2 regions of the Paenibacillus sp. 01L418 genome follow, and region 2 is predicted to be linked to the other one. Evidence: predicted binding sites of a transcription regulator. Region 2 holds the regulator's gene; the other holds the start of a gene.
What was found. Region 2 encodes Rex, which represses fermentation and respiration genes when NADH is low (regulators of the CRP and FNR family bind a similar motif). Its sites were predicted from a motif close to TTGTGAAATATTTCACAA; they were not measured.
Positions count from the first base shown of each region.

Region 1: a site for Rex is predicted at 1,201-1,218, ahead of AC1DSE_RS22600 (nitrate/nitrite transporter). Genes of this name have one in related genera too.

Region 1 covers NZ_JBFTSN010000234.1:3,606-9,393, forward strand. The annotation lists gene AC1DSE_RS22595 (molybdopterin molybdotransferase MoeA) at 1-943, opposite strand, end outside; gene AC1DSE_RS22600 (nitrate/nitrite transporter) at 1,331-2,566, shown strand; gene AC1DSE_RS22605 (anthranilate phosphoribosyltransferase) at 2,752-3,792, opposite strand; gene AC1DSE_RS22610 (ANTAR domain-containing response regulator) at 3,805-4,419, opposite strand; partial or broken gene nirB (nitrite reductase large subunit NirB) at 4,737-5,788, shown strand, end outside.
Region 2 covers NZ_JBFTSN010000244.1:2,254-6,509, forward strand. The annotation lists gene AC1DSE_RS23150 (hypothetical protein) at 1-137, shown strand, start outside; gene dinG (ATP-dependent DNA helicase DinG) at 154-3,060, shown strand; gene AC1DSE_RS23160 (redox-sensing transcriptional repressor Rex) at 3,057-3,713, shown strand; gene AC1DSE_RS23165 (amidohydrolase) at 3,694-4,256, shown strand, end outside.

The DNA.
Region 1 (5,788 bases), on a different contig from region 2:
CGGATAAGCAAATGAGAAGCTTAGATCCAAAATGATAGGCAGAGGTAGGCGTTCCCGGTCGCATGACAACTTTAGTAAACAAAGGTACGCCGCCGATGCTTTCCGCCGCCAGCTTTACGAAGTCGTAATCACCAACCGATACACCTCCTGTGGTTACGATCAATTCTGATTGCTCTAGCGCCGCCTTAAGCGCGTTTTCAATCGTTTTCAGGCAATCGGGTACGGACCTATGACGAATGACTGAGGCTCCAAGATCCCTAAGCCGAGCGCTTACCATGAAGCTGTTCGCGTCAAAAATTTTGCCGGATTGCAAGCTCTCGCCTGGCATGAGCAATTCATCGCCAACCGGAATAATTGTGACGAGAGGTTTTTTATATACCTGTACTTCCGTTTGCCCAAAAGAAGCTAAAATGGCGATTTCTTTCGATTTGATAGCCGTTCCGCGGTATAGCACCTTCATACCATTTCGGATATCCTCGCCCTTTTCGGCAATGTGTTGTCCTTTTACGTAAGCACGATCAATTTGAATGGATAATCCCCGTAGGTCCATACGTTCGCGTGCTGCTTCCTGCACTACAATCGTATCATAGCCAGCAGGCACGGGAGCACCAGTGAAAATACGAACCGCAGTCATCATTTTTGGCTCCATATCGTACATACGCTCTGATTGGCCTGACCGAATTTCTCCTTTAACCTGTAATAACACAGGCATTTCCTTGCTTGCACCTCCCGATGATGCGGCGTAAATGGCGTATCCATCCATTGCGGCTCGGCGAAAAGGTGGCAAGGAGAATGGGCTTTCAAAATCATGAGCAAGTACTCTGGATAGACAATCATCTAACGATACCGTCTCACAAATCGGCTCCTTCATTTCCCTTGTCAATTTCATTAAAGCGTTTGATACGGATGCCGTAAGCGGTTGAATTGGATTTAGGACCGACATGTTATCCCTCCAGCGAATGATTGGTACAAAAATGATCAGAAAAAGCCCTTTCCCGCATCTGGGAAAAGGCATCATTGCCGCAAGAGTTAGCACGCCATTGTGCTGTACTCGTTCTATAATGTATAGATTAGTTCATGTTAATTTACATGTCAATATATATAACACAATCTTAATCAATTTTTCCGAAAAATATTTTATGTAATATATATTGACATAAATATTACACCGCCCTATAATTCGAGTTGGGGTTACAAAGTTTGTGATCCAATGCATAAAAGTGGTCGCACAATGACGTGCCCCCTATGGCAATGAAGCCGCAATCCGTTCCTTAATAAGGACGGATTGCGGCTTTTTTAGTTGATTACAATAGAAAAGGGAGAGATTGGAATGGAGAGAAAAGGATTTTGGCATAGCGGGCACAAACCTACCTTATTCAGTGCTTTTTTGTATTTTGACATGAGTTTTATGATTTGGGTGCTTATTGGTCCTCTCAGCGTTATTATTGCGGCCGATTATCCGATGGATCCTGTTCAAAAAGCAAACCTCGTAGCTCTTCCTATATTAGGAGGTTCAATTTTAAGATTAGTGTTAGGTTTCATGACCGATTATATCGGGCCCAAACGAACGGCTCAGTTYGGAATGCTCTTTACTCTTATTCCATTAATAATGGGCTGGCAATTCGTACATTCCTTGGATCAGCTCTATATCGTAGCTCTACTGCTCGGTGTTGCTGGCGCCTCATTTGCTGCAGCCTTACCGCTTGCCAGCCAGTGGTACTCCAAGGAGCATCAAGGACTTGCAATGGGTATCGCCGGGGCAGGAAATAGCGGTACTGTAATTTCTACTTTGTTTGCTAACCGCTTGGCGCAACATTACGGCAGCTGGGAAATGGTTTTTGGACTTGCTATCATCCCGATCATTATCGTCTTTATTATCTTCACGATCTTTGCCAAAAATAGTCCGAACCGTCCTGCGCCTAAAAAGCTTTCACAATATGCGCAGGTTTTAAAACAAGGCGATGCATGGGTGTTCTGCGCTTTCTATTGCGTAACCTTTGGCGGATTCGTCGGACTCTCCAACTATTTGACCATCTTCTTCAATACACAATATGGGTTATCCCCAGTCAGAGCCGCTGACTTCACAACCTTTTGTGTCATTGCAGGAAGCTTCTTTAGACCTGTTGGCGGATATCTTTCAGACCGGATCGGAGGAGCGCGCATGTTGACGATTCTTTACAGCGGCGCAGGCTTAATGCTTGCAGCAGTAGCAGCCATGCCCCCACTGCCTGTCGTCATTACCTTGCTTTTCATCGGAATGATGTGTCTCGGTGCAGGAAATGGCTCTGTATTCCAGCTTGTACCGCGGCGCTTCGGCAGTGAACTAGGCCTCATGACAGGCATTATTGGGGCTGCTGGCGGATTAGGCGGGTATGCGCTCCCTCTAATTCTCGGAAAGCTTTATCAATCTACCGGCTCATACACTTCCGGCTTCTTGATCCTCAGCTCTGTGACGCTGGCATCCCTTATTTTGTTAACGGTCATGCAAATGAAATGGAAACATAAATGGATGGCTAAAGGCGGCAAAGCCCGTCTAGACGTTGATGCTTCTCAAGTTAACGTTTAATATACAATTAATCAATTAAATAAACCAAATACCCTTAAACTAAGCTGTTTGCTTAATCCAAGGGTATTTTTTTGTCGTTCTAGAGCTTTTTATGTGCAGCCGTATCGGGGTTTGAAGCAGCTTCGCCATCGCCTTAATCCGGTGATCGTTACGCACTCGGCGCGTTCTCTAAATCTGCCTGATCCTCATAAAATGTTAATAGCGCCACCGAGCATCGCGCCTTGCCATTTGCGATAAAGCTCCCATGGAGCGCATGAGTCAAGCAAATGTTGACATGTATAAATACCTTCCTCAATAGAGTCTACCTTGCCTACGAACTGCAGTCGTACCGCTCCATTTAAAAGCACCTGATTGACGAAGGCAATATGTCCTTCCCCTTGCAGGACGGCTTCCGTCATATGAATTTGCTCGGCTGGAGTCCAATCTGTATCAGGGATAGGAGTCTCTAAGCCATACGTGCCGGGATCGATAATTTGAAGCCGAGATTCACCATCTTCTACGGTAAATGTACGAGTCGGACGTTCGATGAACAGATCTTCAGATCCTTCCACTCCTTGAACGATGAGTGCTTTTCTATATCGTAAATTCGTGGCCAATTGGGTCATTCTTGCTAACACTGTATTATGATAAACGCCGAATACCAAATAAGGCGAATGGGTATAATCGATTAGCTTCTCAGCAGTATTGAGCACAGTTCGCATGCCAAGCTCTAATCGAATCGAACGCAATTGCTTTAGTGGTGGGCACCATTGCTCAGCAGGTACATAAAGAACACCCGTATCCTTTGCTGCTTTTAAAATCTGCTCACGTGGAATACACTCTGTATTTATCCCTAATTCAAGGATTATTTCATGCAGCGTAATCCCCCATTTCGGAGGTAACGGCGCTGTTCCATGTAGAGTGACTGGAAGCCCAGCCGCCGCAAGCAGAAATGCTGTTGCAAACGTAGTAAAGAACGATTTCTTCCGCCCGTCATAAGGCCCTGCACAATCTAGTCCTTGTTGTAATGGGCTTCGGTATGCATGCTTGCGACAGACTGTCACGAATGCCTCTAGCTCCTCGACGCTTTCCATCTTCATTCGTTCAGCTATAAAAAAGGCTCCGATTTGCGCCGGGGTTGCTTTCAACTCCAAAATGGAATTTGCGGCTTCGAGCGCTTCCTCATAATTGAGATCTCTGGCACCCCGTTTTCCTCTGGCAACTTCCTTTAATAGATTTGCAATCATCGCATGCCCCCCTTATTTTGAATCCTGTAGTATTTGATAAACCTTAACAATAGACGTTGCCACATCGACCATTCGCTTCCGTTCATTCATCGCTTGCTTGCGCAGTACGTCGTACGCTTCCGCCTCGGAAATGTTTTTGATTTTGCATAAAATCCCCTTTGCCATATCAATCCATTTACGTTCTTCGAGCCTACTCTCCAGCTGTTTACGTTCGTTCTGCCATTGCTGTCTCTCGAAGCATTGTTTAGAAGCGAAATGAAGCGCCCAGTGCAGCTCTTGCTCGCTCATCGTAGCTGTCAGGAGACCATCAATCGATACATCATCTTCGCAGAAGGCTGTAGATAAAGAAGCTATTGGGGTGCTGCACCACCAGAGTAAGGGTAATGCCCTCTGCTTTAGAAGAACCTCACTCCAAGCTTTGGTCTCATTTAATGGCAAGTGCAAAATAATTGCTTCTGCGCTGCTTAATTGTTGAATTGCCTTTTTTGCGTCATTTGTGCTTATGACATGGTAACCGTAGTCTGTAAGCCTATATTTCGGCGTCTGATCTTTGGGAATTTGTTCCTTTCGAGAAACTGCTTCTACTCCCGCTGCTAGTGGACGTTCTACTACTAACAAAGAACGCATATAGAAGCGCTCCCTCCTATTCGACTTAAAGGTATCAACACAAATCAATATCATTGTTACTATATATAACACGAAAACCTCTTTTTTGTCGATAACCAGAAATTTAAGAAGTGTATGTTATATATATTGACATATAATGCTGTGTCATTGTATATTTACGCTATCAGTAACCAAACATTCTCGAATACAATGGTGTATTCGTCTGAAGCGGCAAAGAAGCCTGCTTTCGTATTCTAGGGAGACGCATGTTCTTCCATGAATGTGAGGCAGGCTTTTGTTATTTTCACTCATACAGCGACTGAGAGGAGAGGAAGACTATGGTTTCTTCCAAAAAAAAATTAGTACTTATCGGCAACGGCATGGCGGGGGTTAGAACAATTGAGCATCTTCTCAAGCTTTCCCCAGAGAATTACGACATTACGATTTTCGGTTCCGAGCCTCATCCCAACTACAACCGCATCATGTTATCCTCGGTCCTAGCAGGAGGAGCAGATATGAAGGAAATCATTATTAATGGCTGGGAATGGTACAAAGAAAATAACATTACGCTGCATACGGGGCACAAGGTTACAAACATTGATTCAGAGCGCAAAAAGATTACCTCTCATTTAGGCATAGAAGTGGATTACGATGAGCTCATTATCGCAACTGGCTCCAATCCGTTTATGCTACCGCTACCTGGTGCTGACAAGGAAGGTGTTATCGCATTCCGCGACATTAATGATTGTGAAATGATGATCGATGCATCCAAAAATTATAGGAAAGCAGTCGTGATCGGCGGCGGATTGCTTGGGCTTGAAGCCGCTCGAGGACTTCTTCATTTAGGAATGGAAGTAAACGTCGTTCATATTCATCCCTACTTAATGGAACGACAATTGGATGAAGCAGCATCTAAAATGCTGCAACGTGAGCTAGAAGCACAAGGCATGAAGTTTCTTTTGCAGAAAAATACTGCTTCAATTAAGGGTAAACGACGTGCTTCCGGGCTAACCTTTACCGATGGCACAGAGGTTGATGGAGATTTGGTGGTTATGGCAGTAGGCATCAGGCCAAACATCGAGCTGGCTAGAGCCAGCGGGATTGATGTTAATCGCGGCATCATAGTCAATGATTTTATGCAAACCAATATTCCTGGTATTTACGCTGTTGGGGAATGCGCAGAGCATCGCGGCATTACCTATGGCTTGGTAGCTCCGCTTTACGAGCAAGGGGCTGTAATAGCCAAGCATTTGGCAAACATCGAAACGACAGGCTATTCGGGATCAGTCACATCCACCAAGCTCAAGGTATCAGGCGTTGATGTGTTCTCAGCAGGACGTTTCAGTGATGCTCCTGGTACACGCGCGCTAAAAATTCAAGACGATTTGGC
Region 2 (4,256 bases):
AAGCAGAGCAATTATTTATGAAAGCTTATGAGGTCTGTCCCAGCTTCAAGGATCCGTTAAACAATTTGAAATCATGTCAAGAAACACCCAAGCACTTATCGTTATATTTCGGAAGCACGGAGCTGTGCTGTTTGTGAGAGGATCGGGGAATAAATGAAATTTGCAGTATTGGATTTAGAAACGACGGGACACAGCTCGGATGATGATATTTTGCAGGTTGGGCTAGTCATCGTTTCAGAGGAGCTTGAAATTATCGATACGTATAGCTCCTTTGTTCGACCTAATATCCCGATACCGGCCTTCATTACACAATTAACAGGCATAGATGAAACGGTCGTTGCGGATGCCCCAACTCTCAAAGAGGTTATTGCAGGGCTGGTTCCGTTATTGGATGATGCCGTTTTGGTCGCTCATAACGTTGGCTTTGACGCCGGTTTTTTAAACCAAGCATTAGCACGATGCGGTCGGCGTCCTTTTGCAGGACGCAGGCTGGATACCATTGAATTATTACGAATTTTATATCCTACAATTAATACGTATCAGCTTGGAGCTGTTTCTGAGCTCTTTGGAATACCACATGATCAACATCACCGCGCGGACAGCGATGCAAATGCAACTGCGCTATTGCTAATTGAAACGGTAAAAAAGCTTCGCAAATTGCCGCTGCTTACTTTGCAGCGGCTTTCCACGCTTGTAGATGACGGCAGCGATTTGAGCTGGTTTATTAAGCATACTGGGCAGCAGATGGAATATAGTACTGTATTCGAATCGAATGAATATGACTATTTTAATCAATTTGCATTGAAGGTTCGCGAATGGAGCGATGAACAGCCTCCGCGTTCAGGCGGCACAAGTGTGCTGCCATTAACAGATGTTTCATTTGACAATTATTTAGCTGATGTAAGACAACGCTTCGAACAGAAATTTGAGAATTATGAGGAAAGAGAAGCGCAGGTAGCCATGTTTCAAGAGGTGCACAGCGCTCTAAATCAGAATCAGCATTTACTTATAGAAGCAGGGACAGGAACAGGGAAGTCGCTTGGTTATTTAATTCCTGCGCTTTATTATGGCATTCAGAACGGCAAAAAAGTTGTCGTTAGTACGCATACAATCAATTTGCAGGAGCAGCTTCGTCAACGCGATTTGCCATTGCTTGAGGAAATACTGCCATTTGAGTTTAGAGCTTCGATCTTTAAAGGCAGAGGGAATTATTTATGCTTGCGCAAATTTGAAGGTAAAATCAACACAAAAGATCTTGTATCGCCGATTGAGGATACGGTTACAGCTGCTCAAATGGTCGTATGGCTTGGAGAAACGGAAACTGGCGATCAGGAAGAGCTTAACTTCGGCAACAAGGGTGCTGAGTTTTGGTCTACGGTAGCGAGCGATACGGATTCATGCCTAAATCGAGCTTGTCCTTGGTTCAAAAGATGTTTTTATCATCGCGCGAAGCATGAAGCAAACATTGCTGATGTTACGATAACGAATCATTCAATGTTATTTACGGATGTTCAAGCAGATCATCGTTTATTGCCTTCCTATACTCATCTCATTATTGATGAAGCACATCATGTGGAAGAGGTTGCAGGCAAGCATCTAGGTATGCAAATTAACTACTTCTCTTTGACGCAGGCTGTTCTTCGGCTTTATAAAGATGCGCGCTCTGGATTATTGCCTGGGCTTCGCCAGAAGCTTATGTATGAGGATGACGCACATCAAGCTTCCTGGTTAGAGACGATTGATACCGTTATTCCTATTTTCCAAGAAATTAAGGAGCACTGGGATAAGCTGTTTGAAATGTTTTATAGCTTTACTTCAACTTCATCGGATGGACCAACTGAGAATGGTCAGTCGGTATGCCGCCTTAAGAAAAACGAGCTTCCAGCAGGCTGGGAGGACGGTGTTACGGTTGAAGGAAATATCCACACTGAACTTAACCGAGTCATTCGAACCGTCGATAAAATGGTTACCGATATTAAAGACCGTGTTGACGATTCCGGTGTTCAAGCGATAATAACGGATTTAAATGGCGCGGTACGTGATTTGTCTCGACTTAAGGATGAGCTTAGAACGTTTATCACCTTAGAGCTTGTGGACTCTGTGTTTTGGATTGAAGCAAGCAGCGTATACCGCTACAGATCTGTGCAGCTATACGGTGTGCCAGTAGATGTAAGCGCTCAGCTGCAAAAATATTTTTTTGATGTCAAAGAAAGTATCGTATTAACCTCTGCAACGTTATCTGTGCAAAAATCTTTTCAATACGCGGAGGAGCAGCTTGGGTTAACTGGATATGAACAGCAGGGCAGGCTTAAAACCGTTCAATTGCCTTCTCCGTTTAATTACCGGGAGCAGGCATTAGTTGTCATTCCACGCAACTTCCCAGTACTCAAGGGAGCAGCTGTAGATGACACCTATTTGGATATGCTTGTAAAATCGCTTTCTGATGCTGCAAAGGAAACGAAGGGCAGAATGCTAGTGCTGTTCACGTCCTATCGCATGCTGAGGCAGGTCTACGAGCCGCTTAAAGAGCTTTTAAGCGTTGCAGGAATTCAAGTACTAGGACAAGGAATAGACAGCGGCAATCGCACGAAGCTTACAAGACGTTTCCGTCAAACGCCAGAGTCCGTTTTACTTGGCACGAGCAGCTTCTGGGAAGGTGTAGATATACCCGGAGAAGCTCTGATTTGCCTTGCCATCGTTCGTTTGCCATTCCAACCGCCTAACCATCCCTTAGTGGAAGCAAAAGCTGAGATGCTGCAGCGGCAGAAACAAAATCCTTTTATGAAATTGTCGATTCCCCAAGCCGTCATTCGCTTTAAACAAGGCTTTGGGCGTCTAGTAAGGACTTCACAAGACAAAGGGATCGTAATCATATATGATACTAGAATAATCGACACTTACTACGGTAAACACTTCTTATATTCACTGCCAGGACCAAAAATCGAAACGATGCATATGGATCAAATGGTCGTGCGAATGAGAGAATGGTTAACGGATGAAAATGCAGCATTGCCGCAGGAAAATCAAGCTGTGTCTAGCGAAGAGGAGGAAAAACGATGAAGCAAACGAAAATATCGGAGGCTGTCGTCAGAAGGCTTCCCGTTTATTTGCAAGTACTAAATGAAATGCTTAATCGTGAGATTCAGACCATTTCTTCGCAGGATTTAGGCACAAAGCTTGATTTAAATCCTGCTCAAATTCGTAAAGATCTCGCTTATTTCGGAGAGTTTGGACGGAAGGGCGTAGGCTACGATGTTGTATATTTAATTGAGAAGATACGTCAAATTTTGAAGGTTGATCAGACGATAAAGGTTGCGTTGGTTGGAGCCGGCAATCTAGGTCATGCCTTATGCAATTACAATAAATACTCCAAGGATAATATGCAGATTACCGCCGTGTTCGATGTACATCCGAGCAAAATTGGAACGAGCATTAATAATTTGATTGTAATGCCGATGAGCGAGCTTGCTGCAACGGTTGCAGAGCAAAATATTCGGATCGGCATCATTACCGTTCCAGCATTTGAAGCACAAAATGTAGCTAATCAATTTGTCGAAGCAGGCATAGAAGGAATATTGAATTTTGCCCCTGCTATTCTACGAGTACCGGATGAAATGCGAATACATAATGCTGATTTCACAAGGGAATTGCTTAGCTTAGCCTATTATTTAGCCAAAGAGGGAGAGACGCAGGATGAGTCAGATTTGGATTGAAAATGGTTTGTTTATAACGATGGATGACGAAAATCCATCATTTAGAGGACATATGGTTGTATCCGATGATCGGATTAGTTATATAGGTACGGCTGTTCCTGAACAGCTTTCTGAAACGGTGCAAAAAATAGACGGCAGCAAGCTGGCTTTTATGCCAGGACTTATTAATACTCACGGACATGCGGCGATGAGCTTGCTTCGCGGATATTCCGATGATCAGAATTTGCAGGTTTGGCTGGAACAGAAAATGTGGCCAATGGAAGGCAAATATGTTGATCAAGATACACGTGCAGGAAGTTCTCTAGCGATCGTAGAAATGCTGAAATCAGGTACAACAGCTTTTGTTGATATGTATGATCGCATGGATCAAGTTGCTCAAATGGTTGAGCAAAGCGGTATCCGCGGTGTTTTGACAAGAGGCGTTATCGGACTATGTCCACCAGATGTACAGGAAGCTAAGCTTGCTGAGGCAATTGCTTTTGCCCGTGATTGGAACGGGAAAGCCGATGGACGCATAACCACGATGATTTCTCCACACGCGCC